Bacillus pumilus: one gene and its partner. The main gene of each other region encodes a partner of the protein of the gene in region 2 in a complex. Links are inferred from orthologs where the notes say so. Each region holds a gene or a part of one and is shown on either strand. Other genes may lie near its edges.

Region 1 (6,357 bases), 2.3 Mb from region 2 along the record:
GTGAGAAGCGACGATATCTGCCATTCTCCCTGGTTCCTCAATATCCGTCACTGTTGCATATGTTTCAGCTGAGATTTTTTTTGAAATTTTTATGTATTGATCAAAGTGATCTAACAATGTACGCATGAGTGCTTCTGCTTCTGCGTCCTTTAAATCTTCTTCTGCCAATTCTTTTATGTCGACGGACGTATAGTCCTCCAGCTCTACGTATGATTCGATCTGCGCTCGATTCAAGCCTTCAACGAGTACACGAATCGTTCCATTTGGCAGCTTCAGCATTTGTTTAATTTTTGTGTAGGTGCCGACTTTGAAAATTTCCTCTTCACCTGGTTCATCTATTGAAATTTCCCGCTGTGTTGCTAGAAAAATCATATGATCGTTCATCATCGCCTGTTCTAATGCTTGAACAGACTTCTCGCGTCCAACGTCCAAATGCAAGACCATTGTTGGATAAACAAGTAAACCTCGCAATGGAAGGAGCGGAACATTCTTTTTGATTTCATCTGCCATGTTGATTGACACCTCCGTCACTAGTATGAATCATTATAATATACCTGTTTCAGTCTTGTACAATGTAAAAGACTTGAGAAATGTTGATCTTACCGTAGTATACCCTTTCTTTTTATCATGAAAAAGAAAAAAAGATCTATTTCACTAAAAAATCCCCATATGTGATGGGGATTAAACAGATTTACTTTTCATTTCGTCTTCTAGTCCATCTTTCTTCTCGTCTGGCGGGTTGACCAAACACTGATCCAGCACTTCTTGGAAGTGCTTCACAGGCACAATGGTGACCCCTTCAATCTCTTTTAAGATCGACTGCTGGTTGTCATAAGGAATAATGACGGTTGTGGCACCAGCTTGTTTCGCTGCCTTAATCTTCGGTATCACACCGCCGATCGGCTTCACCTGACCCTGCAATCCGATTTCACCCGTCATGGCTGTCAGATGATCGATCGGAATTTGATGTATGGCTGAGAAGATCGCGGTCGCCATAGCAATCCCAGCAGACGGTCCATCAATAGGGGCACCGCCTGGAAAATTAATATGGATGTCATATTCATTTGTCCGAATGCCTAAATTTCGAAGCACCGTTAATACATTTTCAACTGACCCTTTGGCCATACTTTTTCGTCTAATGGATTTCGACTGATTGCCAATGCTTTCTTCTTCTGCAATGTTTGTAATGTTGATACTGCCTTTTTCAAGCGCCTTACAAATGTTCACTTCAATCTCAAGCAGGGCGCCGCTGTTTGGTCCATAAACGGCCAGTCCATTGACTACCCCCACTTTTGGCTTTTCTGGTACTTTTTGTTCATATCTTGGTGTCAGCTGGCTTGAATGAATGACCCATTCTACATCTTCGATCGTGATGTCTTTTCGGTTTTCCGTGACAGCCATACCAGCGGCAATCTGCACCATGTTGACCGCTTCACGTCCATTTTTCACATAGGATGTTAAAAGGTTCAGCCCTTCATCACTTAATTCCTTTTGAATTTTTTGGACAGCCTTGGCAGCGACGATTTTCAGTTCATGCTGGTCAAGGTCCTTAAAGAAAATTTCGAGACACCTTGACCGGATCGCTGGTGGAATTTCGTCAGGTGTTCTAGTCGTGGCACCAATCAATCGAAAATCAGCCGGAAGCCCATTTTGGAAAATATCATGAATGTGATTGGGGATTTGGGTATTTTCTTCACTGTAGTAGGCACTGTCTAAAAAGACTTTCCGATCTTCAAGCACTTTGAGCATTTTGTTCATTTGGATCGGATGCAGCTCGCCAATTTCATCGATAAACAGAACCCCGCCATGAGCATGTGTGACGGCTCCTTGTTTTGGCTGCGGAATGCCTGCCTGTCCCATTGCTCCAGCCCCTTGGTAAATCGGGTCATGCACAGAACCAATGAGCGGGTCTGCGATGCCTCGTTCATCGAATCTCGCGGTTGTCGCATCGAGCTCTACAAAGACCGCATCTTTTTTAAACGGAGAATCAGCGTGACGCTTCGCTTCTTCCATCACAAGACGGGCAGCGGCTGTTTTACCGACTCCCGGTGGTCCGTAGACGATGACATGCTGAGGGTTCGGCCCGCATAGTGCCGCTTTTAGTGCACGAATGCCGTCTTCCTGCCCTACAATATCTTGAAACCCCTTTGGCCGGACTCTCTCTGATAAAGGTTCACTCAGCTTGATTGACCGCATCTTTCTGAGTGCTTCCATTTCTTTCTTTGACTCTTTGTCTATCGTCACCTTTTGTGTGCGCTGATTTCGCAGTAAGTTCCAAAAGTACAGCCCGATGACGATACCAAAGAACAGCTGTATGAATAATACGATTCCTGTCCAGCTCAATCGGTGCTCCCTCCTTCATCTATCGTATGTATTGGTTTCTGTCTGCTAGTATTTCCTAGAGCTGGACGGAATAAACACAACTTCCACGATAAATAAAAAACTCCTGAATCAAAAAGATTCAGGAGTGAGACTACCCTTATGCAGATGTTTTCGTATCTTTATTGACGACTGTGCCGTCCTTTAACACAAGACGCGGCGACTCGCCATCGGCAACCGTTGCACCAGTGATCACACATTTTTCAATATCATCACGTGATGGAAGGTCAAACATCACATCAAGCATGATGCCTTCAATGATTGAACGTAGACCACGAGCTCCTGTTTTACGCTCAATTGCTTTTTTCGCAATTTCGCTAAGAGCATCTTCTTCAAACTCAAGCTCTACATCATCAAGCTCAAGCATTTTTGTATACTGCTTAACGAGCGCATTTTTAGGCTTCGTCAAGATCTCTACAAGTGCTTTTTCATCTAACGGCTCTAGGCTTGCAATAACCGGTAGACGGCCGATGAATTCCGGGATTAAACCGAAGCGAAGCAAGTCTTCTGGGAGTACTTTTGATAGAAGAACTTCTTTTTCAAGATCTTCGATTTTATTTTCCGCACCGAATCCAATGACTTTTTGACCTAAGCGGCGTTTGATGATTTGCTCAATGCCGTCAAAGGCTCCACCACAAATAAAGAGGATATTTGTTGTATCGATTTGAATGAATTCTTGATGAGGATGCTTACGTCCACCTTGAGGCGGTACACTAGCGACAGTCCCTTCAAGAATTTTCAATAGCGCTTGCTGAACACCTTCCCCAGATACATCACGAGTGATAGAAGGGTTTTCTGATTTTCTTGCTACTTTATCGATTTCATCGATGTAGATAATGCCTTTTTCCGCTTTTTCTACATCATAATCGGCTGCTTGGATCAGCTTTAGTAAAATATTCTCTACGTCTTCACCAACATAACCTGCTTCAGTTAAAGATGTTGCATCTGCAATCGCAAATGGCACATTTAAAATACGAGCAAGCGTTTGAGCAAGTAAAGTTTTACCGCTTCCTGTTGGCCCAATCATAGAGATATTACTTTTCGAAAGCTCAACATCATCAATCTTGCTGTTGGAATTGATCCGTTTGTAGTGGTTATACACCGCTACAGCTAAGGATTTCTTCGCATTTTCTTGTCCGATGACATATTCATCAAGAATCTCCCGAATTTCATGAGGCTTCGGAACATCCTTGAATTCAACTTCTTCCTCAGTGCCGAGCTCTTCTTCAACTATTTCCGTGCAAAGCTCGATACATTCATCACATATATATACGCCAGGTCCTGCGACCAGTTTACGCACTTGATCTTGCGTTTTTCCGCAAAACGAGCATTTTAATTGACCTTTTTCCTCGTTGAATTTAAACATTCTTTCACCCCTTATTCTTCTTCACTTGCCTGTAGCTAACAGTCAGCTACCTTTCTGGGTCCAGTATGTATGCATTTTACCATACTTTCCTAAAAGACGGTAATGATGTGTTTCTAACACTGCACATTGAGATATGTATAACAGAAAGATGCGACTTACACTATCGTTTCCAAAAGAAGCGATGATAAGTCAAAAATTGTACAAAACAAGGCACGAGTCACTCGCGCCCTGTTTTATTATTATGCACCATATTAACGGTTTTCTACAAGAAAATCAATTGCTTTGCGAACTTTTAGATCTTCTTTCATTGCGTCAGTAGATCCGATCGCTTGTTTGATATTTTCAATTGGCATGTTGTATGCTTCAGCCATTTTTGAAAGTTCTTCTTCTACTTCTTCATCAGACACTTGTAAGTTTTCTGCAGCAGCAATTGCTTCAAGTGTTAGGTTAGATTTCACGCGTTTAGCAGCATCTTCTTTCATTTGCTCTTTCAGCGCATTTTCATCTTGTCCTGAGAATTGGAAGTAAAGCTCAAGGTTCATTCCTTGCATTTGAAGGCGTTGTTCGAATTCTTTCATCATACGGTCTAGCTCTGTGTCAACCATCGCTTGAGGGATGTCAACTTCCGCATTTTCAGAAGCTTTCTCCACTAGCTCTTCACGAAGTTTACCTTCTGCTTCGTTTTCTTTCGCTTCTTCAAGACGTTTCTTCGTTTTTTCAGTTAGTTCAGCAAGAGTTTCTACTTCTTCATCAGCATCTTTCGCGAACTCATCGTCAAGTGCTGGAAGTTCTTTTGCTTTGATTTCGTGAATTTTCACTTTGAATACAGCTGGTTTACCTGCAAGGTCTTCAGCATGATATTCTTCTGGGAAAGTGACTTCTACGTCTTTTTCAGCGCCTGCTTCAAGACCAACTAACTGCTCTTCGAAACCAGGGATGAATGAACCTGAACCTACTTCAAGAGAGTAGTTCTCAGCTTTTCCGCCTTCGAATGCTTCTCCATCAACGAATCCTTCGAAATCAAGAACAACTGTATCGCCGTTTTCGATTGCGCCTTCTTCTTTGACAACAAGCTCAGCTTGACGGTTTTGCATGCCTTTTAACTCTTCTTGTACATCTTCATCAGTGACAGTTGCGTCGTCTTTTTCTACGTTAAGACCTTTGTAGTCACCAAGTTTCACTTCAGGCTTCACTGTTACTTTTGCAGTGAAGATTAAGCTTTCGCCTTTTTCGATTTTCTCAACATCGATTTCAGGGCGGTCAACTGGCTCGATACCAGCTTCATCGATTGCTTTTGGATATTCAACTGGAAGAAGAATATCTAATGCATCTTGATAAAGAGATTCTACACCAAAACGCTGTTCGAAAAGACCACGTGGTACTTTCCCTTTACGGAATCCAGGGATCGATACTTGCTTGACAACCTTCTTAAACGCATCATCAAGTGCTTTGTTAAATGTTTCAGCATCAACTTCTACAGTTAGGACGCCTTCGTTACCTTCTTGTTTTTCCCATTTTACTGACATGTGTGTTTCCCTCCAAAAATCTATTCAGATTGTGCGTTGTTACATTCTAAAGCATCATAAAGACTTCGTCCAATCAAAAACCACGCACGCCGCTCAAGAAGCGGTATTATGTATACAACATTTGACTTGATTATACATATCGTCTTTCAACCGTTGGAATCTACAACTGCACGATATATGCACAAATACAACCATTATATTATAACATAACAAGTCCGTCTTTCAACTAAATCGACAAATTACAAATAAGAAATTTCTTCAATATCTTTCAGCATTGTGCAAGCTTCTCTCAGCTCTCGTTCATTAAATTCATACAATAGATGCAATTCTTCGAGGTCAATCTCAATCCCGTGCATTTCATAGCCGACTTTATGAAGTGCTGCTGCCCAAAGATTCGGATCTGTGTATTTAGGAAGAAATGGATAAAGCACAAATAAGTGCCGGCGCCATAACTCTTCCACGCCTTGGTAAAGGGTTGGGTTCTCATTGCCGAGTGTGTCATCGAGCTTACGAAGGACTTTGTGAAGCAGCGGCATCTGCTCTGGCTTAACAGCCTCAGAAGGAACAAGCGTTAAAGAATCACCGAATTTCGTCACATGAACCGGCTTTGCCACATCATGATCTGACAGAAGCTGCAGGATTAATGATTTGACCAAAGGGTTTCCATCAGGCTTTTGTAAGATCGTATTTAATAGACCCATGTGTGGTGTGATGTTCCGGTCTTTCAACGAATGGATGAACTGCACCTGCTCTTCTGGCCGCTCAAGCATATCATCTATATTGATTTCACCGGCGCCATCCTCATCTTCATCTAAAATCTTTTCAGGTGATTCGATCATTTTTCTGCTAAATTCGAGCAGCTTGTAAAAATGCTCCGCGCTTTCTGCTGGAAGGTGATTTTCCTCAAGTACTGCCTCAATTGTCTGCTTCACTTCTTCATATTCTTTCAGCTGAATTAAGATCGTCATATACACTTGAAGCACGGTGAAGTAATGACCATATCCCTCATGCAGCATCTTTTCACAAACACGCTTTGCATCCTGCAGCTCGCCCAGCTCCAGAAAACAAATCGCCATGCCGAGGTGA
Region 2 (3,083 bases):
ATGTTTCACGGTACGCAACTTGAGGAGCTCCTACGTTAGCTTCAACCTTGAACTCACGCTTCATACGGTCAACAATGATATCAAGGTGAAGCTCACCCATACCAGAGATGATCGTTTGACCAGTTTCAGTGTTTGTTTGTGTACGGAAAGTTGGATCCTCTTCAGCTAGTTTAGCTAAAGCGATACCCATTTTATCTTGGTCAGCCTTAGACTTAGGCTCGATTGCTACATCGATAACTGGCTCTGGGAATTCCATAGACTCAAGGATAACAAGACTTTTCTCGTCACAAAGAGTGTCACCAGTTGATGTATCTTTAAGACCTACAGCTGCTGCGATATCCCCTGCATATACAGTAGAAATTTCTTCACGGCTGTTTGCGTGCATTTGAAGGATACGTCCAACACGCTCACGCTTGTTCTTAGAAGAGTTCTTCACGTAAGAACCAGAATCAAGTGTTCCAGAGTATACACGGAAGAAAGTTAGTTTCCCAACATAAGGGTCAGTCATTACTTTAAAAGCAAGGGCTGCGAATGGTGCGTCATCAGTAGACTCACGTACAACCTCTTCATTTGAATCTGGCAAGGTACCTTTGATTGCAGCAACATCAGTTGGTGCAGGAAGGTAATCAAGCACAGCGTCAAGTACAAGCTGAACACCTTTGTTTTTGAAAGCAGATCCAACAAGAACTGGATAGAATTCAACATTCAACGTTCCTTTACGGATTGCAGCTTTCAATTCAGGAATTGTAATTTCTTCACCCTCAAGGTATTTTTCCATAAGCTCTTCGTCAAGCTCAGCGACAGCTTCAATTAGGCTGTTGCGAAGCTCTTCAGCTTTGTCTTTATACTCAGCAGGGATTTCTTGTGCATCAGAGCGAGTTCCAAGGTCATCTTCGTAGAAGTATGCTACGTTTTCTACAAGGTCGATGATTCCTTCGAATTGATCTTCAGCGCCGATCGGCAATTGAATTGCATGAGCGTTCGCTTGAAGACGATCTCTTAATGTGCCTACAGAGTAAAGGAAGTCCGCACCTGTTTTATCCATTTTGTTAATGAATACGATACGAGGTACTCCGTAAGTTGTTGCTTGGCGCCAAACCGTTTCAGTTTGTGGCTCTACACCTGATTGTGCATCTAGAACAGTAACCGCACCATCAAGTACACGTAAAGAACGTTCAACTTCAACTGTGAAATCTACGTGTCCTGGTGTATCGATGATGTTTACACGGTAACCTTTCCATTGTGCTGTAGTAGCAGCAGAAGTGATTGTAATACCACGTTCTTGCTCCTGCTCCATCCAGTCCATTTGGGAAGCTCCTTCGTGAGTTTCGCCAATTTTATGGATACGACCAGTGTAGTATAAGATACGCTCAGTCGTTGTCGTTTTACCGGCATCGATGTGAGCCATGATACCAATATTACGAGTTTTGTCTAAGGAGAACTCTCTTGCCATTGGGTAATTTCTCCTTCCTTATTAGGGAATAGTTTTTTTAGTTTGGTATAAATCCTACCAGCGGTAGTGAGCGAATGCTTTGTTCGCTTCTGCCATTTTGTGTGTATCTTCACGTTTCTTAACAGCAGCACCAGTGTTGTTAGCTGCGTCAAGGATTTCGTTAGCAAGACGCTCTTCCATCGTTTTTTCTCCACGAAGACGAGCGTAGTTTACTAACCAGCGAAGACCTAAAGTAGTACGACGGTCTGGGCGAACTTCTACAGGAACTTGGTAGTTGGCTCCACCTACACGACGTGCTTTAACTTCAAGAACTGGCATGATGTTTTTCAAGGCTTGTTCGAAAACCTCCATCGCTTCATTACCAGTACGTTCTTTGATGATATCAAATGACTTGTAGAGAATTGTTTGTGACTTTCCTCTTTTACCGTCGATCATCATTTTGTTGATCAAACGAGATACAAGTTTAGAATTGTAAATTGGATCTGGCAATACGTCTCTTTTTGCTACAGGACCTTTACGTGGCATCTGATAGCCTCCCTTCTCATTTAAAAGGATTTCTATCTGTCTCTCATCTCAATATCATTGTCAGTTGCCTGACTCCACTGATCTGATATCAACTTCTAAAAACCCTTATGTTTGTTTGTATTATTTGCTTTGTTTAGGGCGTTTTGTTCCGTATTTAGAACGTCCTTGCATACGACCGTCAACTCCGGCAGTATCAAGCGCACCACGAACGATGTGGTAACGTACACCCGGTAAGTCTTTTACACGTCCGCCACGGATAAGTACTACACTGTGCTCTTGTAGATTATGTCCGATACCAGGAATGTAAGCTGTTACCTCAATCAGGTTAGACAAACGTACACGAGCATATTTACGTAGTGCTGAGTTTGGTTTTTTCGGTGTCATTGTACCGACACGAGTACAAACCCCGCGCTTCTGTGGAGATGTTACGTTAGTGTGCTCTTTTTTGAAACTGTTGTATCCTTTGTTAAGTGCAGGAGACTTTGAGTTTTCAACTTTACTCACGCGTCCTTTGCGTATTAGCTGATTAATTGTAGGCATGTTGTTATTCCTCCCTTCGTTGCTTTTTTTATAACCCACATACCCAGGTGGTTCATCAAAAGGCAAAAAACAATGCTTTTGCATTTACACATGCAAAAACAAAACAAGTACGCTATAACATAATGGCAACAGCTGCTGCCCCAACTTCAATTCCGCAGGCTTTGCCGAGCTTTTTCATGGAATCTACCACTAAAATGTCTACACCCTTCTCTTGCGCTAGTTTTATTACACTAGCTGTTAAAGCAGGATCAGCATCTTTCGCTACGACGATTTCCTTTACTGAATCTCGTTTCAGAGCTTTTACTGTTTGCTTCGTACCAATAATAATGGATTGAGCCTGTGATACTTTATCATAAGACATCGAATATCCTCCAAAGTAACAGGTTTTATTTTGAGCACCTTGGTTATATTATCATCATGGCAGAAGGATGTCAATATCATATGACAGATTATCTTGACATCCTTCACCATTTTTTGATGATTTTATAGGAATCTCACGAGAAAGATTACTCTACAGGAACCATATCGTCAGACGGCTGCACTTGTGAAACCGGCTTAACTTTAC

The links.
Region 1: the proteins of rpsG (region 2) and tig are in contact, whole or in part, in a crystal structure (PDB 3GTY), measured with the Thermotoga maritima proteins. The link is inferred for Bacillus pumilus from one-to-one orthologs. Residues at the interface, in WP_004081843.1 of Thermotoga maritima: Lys34, Lys52, Lys55, Glu59, Arg62, Gln63, Glu66, Asn67, Lys69, Val71, Arg95, Ala109, Lys110, Lys111, Gly112, Arg113, Pro114, Glu117, Glu121, Ile124, Ala125, Tyr127, Asn128, Asn129, Thr130, Gly131, Lys135, Asp139, Arg142, Met143; in WP_004081061.1 of Thermotoga maritima: Glu122, Val124, Val129, Leu130, Tyr133, Glu188, Gly259, Ile262, Tyr263, Glu266, Ser270, Glu273, Gln274, Glu277, Arg308, Gln311, Ile312, Ser315, Tyr316, Glu325, Arg329, Arg336, Leu363, Phe366, Trp367, Arg373, Leu377, Arg381, Leu384, Glu387.

The regions. Positions count from the first base shown.
Region 1 is NZ_CP046128.1:2,386,483-2,392,839, forward strand. The notes cover bases 3,135-5,960. They hold tig (trigger factor), read right to left. Parts: upstream 5,272-5,960; coding sequence 3,997-5,271; downstream 3,135-3,996. Other genes in these bases: clpX (ATP-dependent protease ATP-binding subunit ClpX), read right to left, coding at 3,135-3,745; ddcA (DNA damage checkpoint antagonist DdcA), read right to left, coding at 5,511-5,960. In the rest of the region: lon (endopeptidase La), read right to left, coding at 1-510; ATP-dependent protease LonB, read right to left, coding at 682-2,343; more of clpX, read right to left, coding at 2,480-3,134; more of ddcA, read right to left, coding at 5,961-6,357. UniProt on the Bacillus subtilis protein: Involved in protein export. Acts as a chaperone by maintaining the newly synthesized protein in an open conformation. Functions as a peptidyl-prolyl cis-trans isomerase.
Region 2 is NZ_CP046128.1:132,311-135,393, reverse strand. The notes cover bases 244-3,083. They hold rpsG (30S ribosomal protein S7), read right to left. Parts: upstream 1,979-3,083; coding sequence 1,508-1,978; downstream 244-1,507. Other genes in these bases: rpoC (DNA-directed RNA polymerase subunit beta'), read right to left, coding at 3,025-3,083; GKC25_RS00700 (50S ribosomal protein L7ae-like protein), read right to left, coding at 2,631-2,879; rpsL (30S ribosomal protein S12), read right to left, coding at 2,099-2,518; fusA (elongation factor G), read right to left, coding at 244-1,453. In the rest of the region: more of fusA, read right to left, coding at 1-243.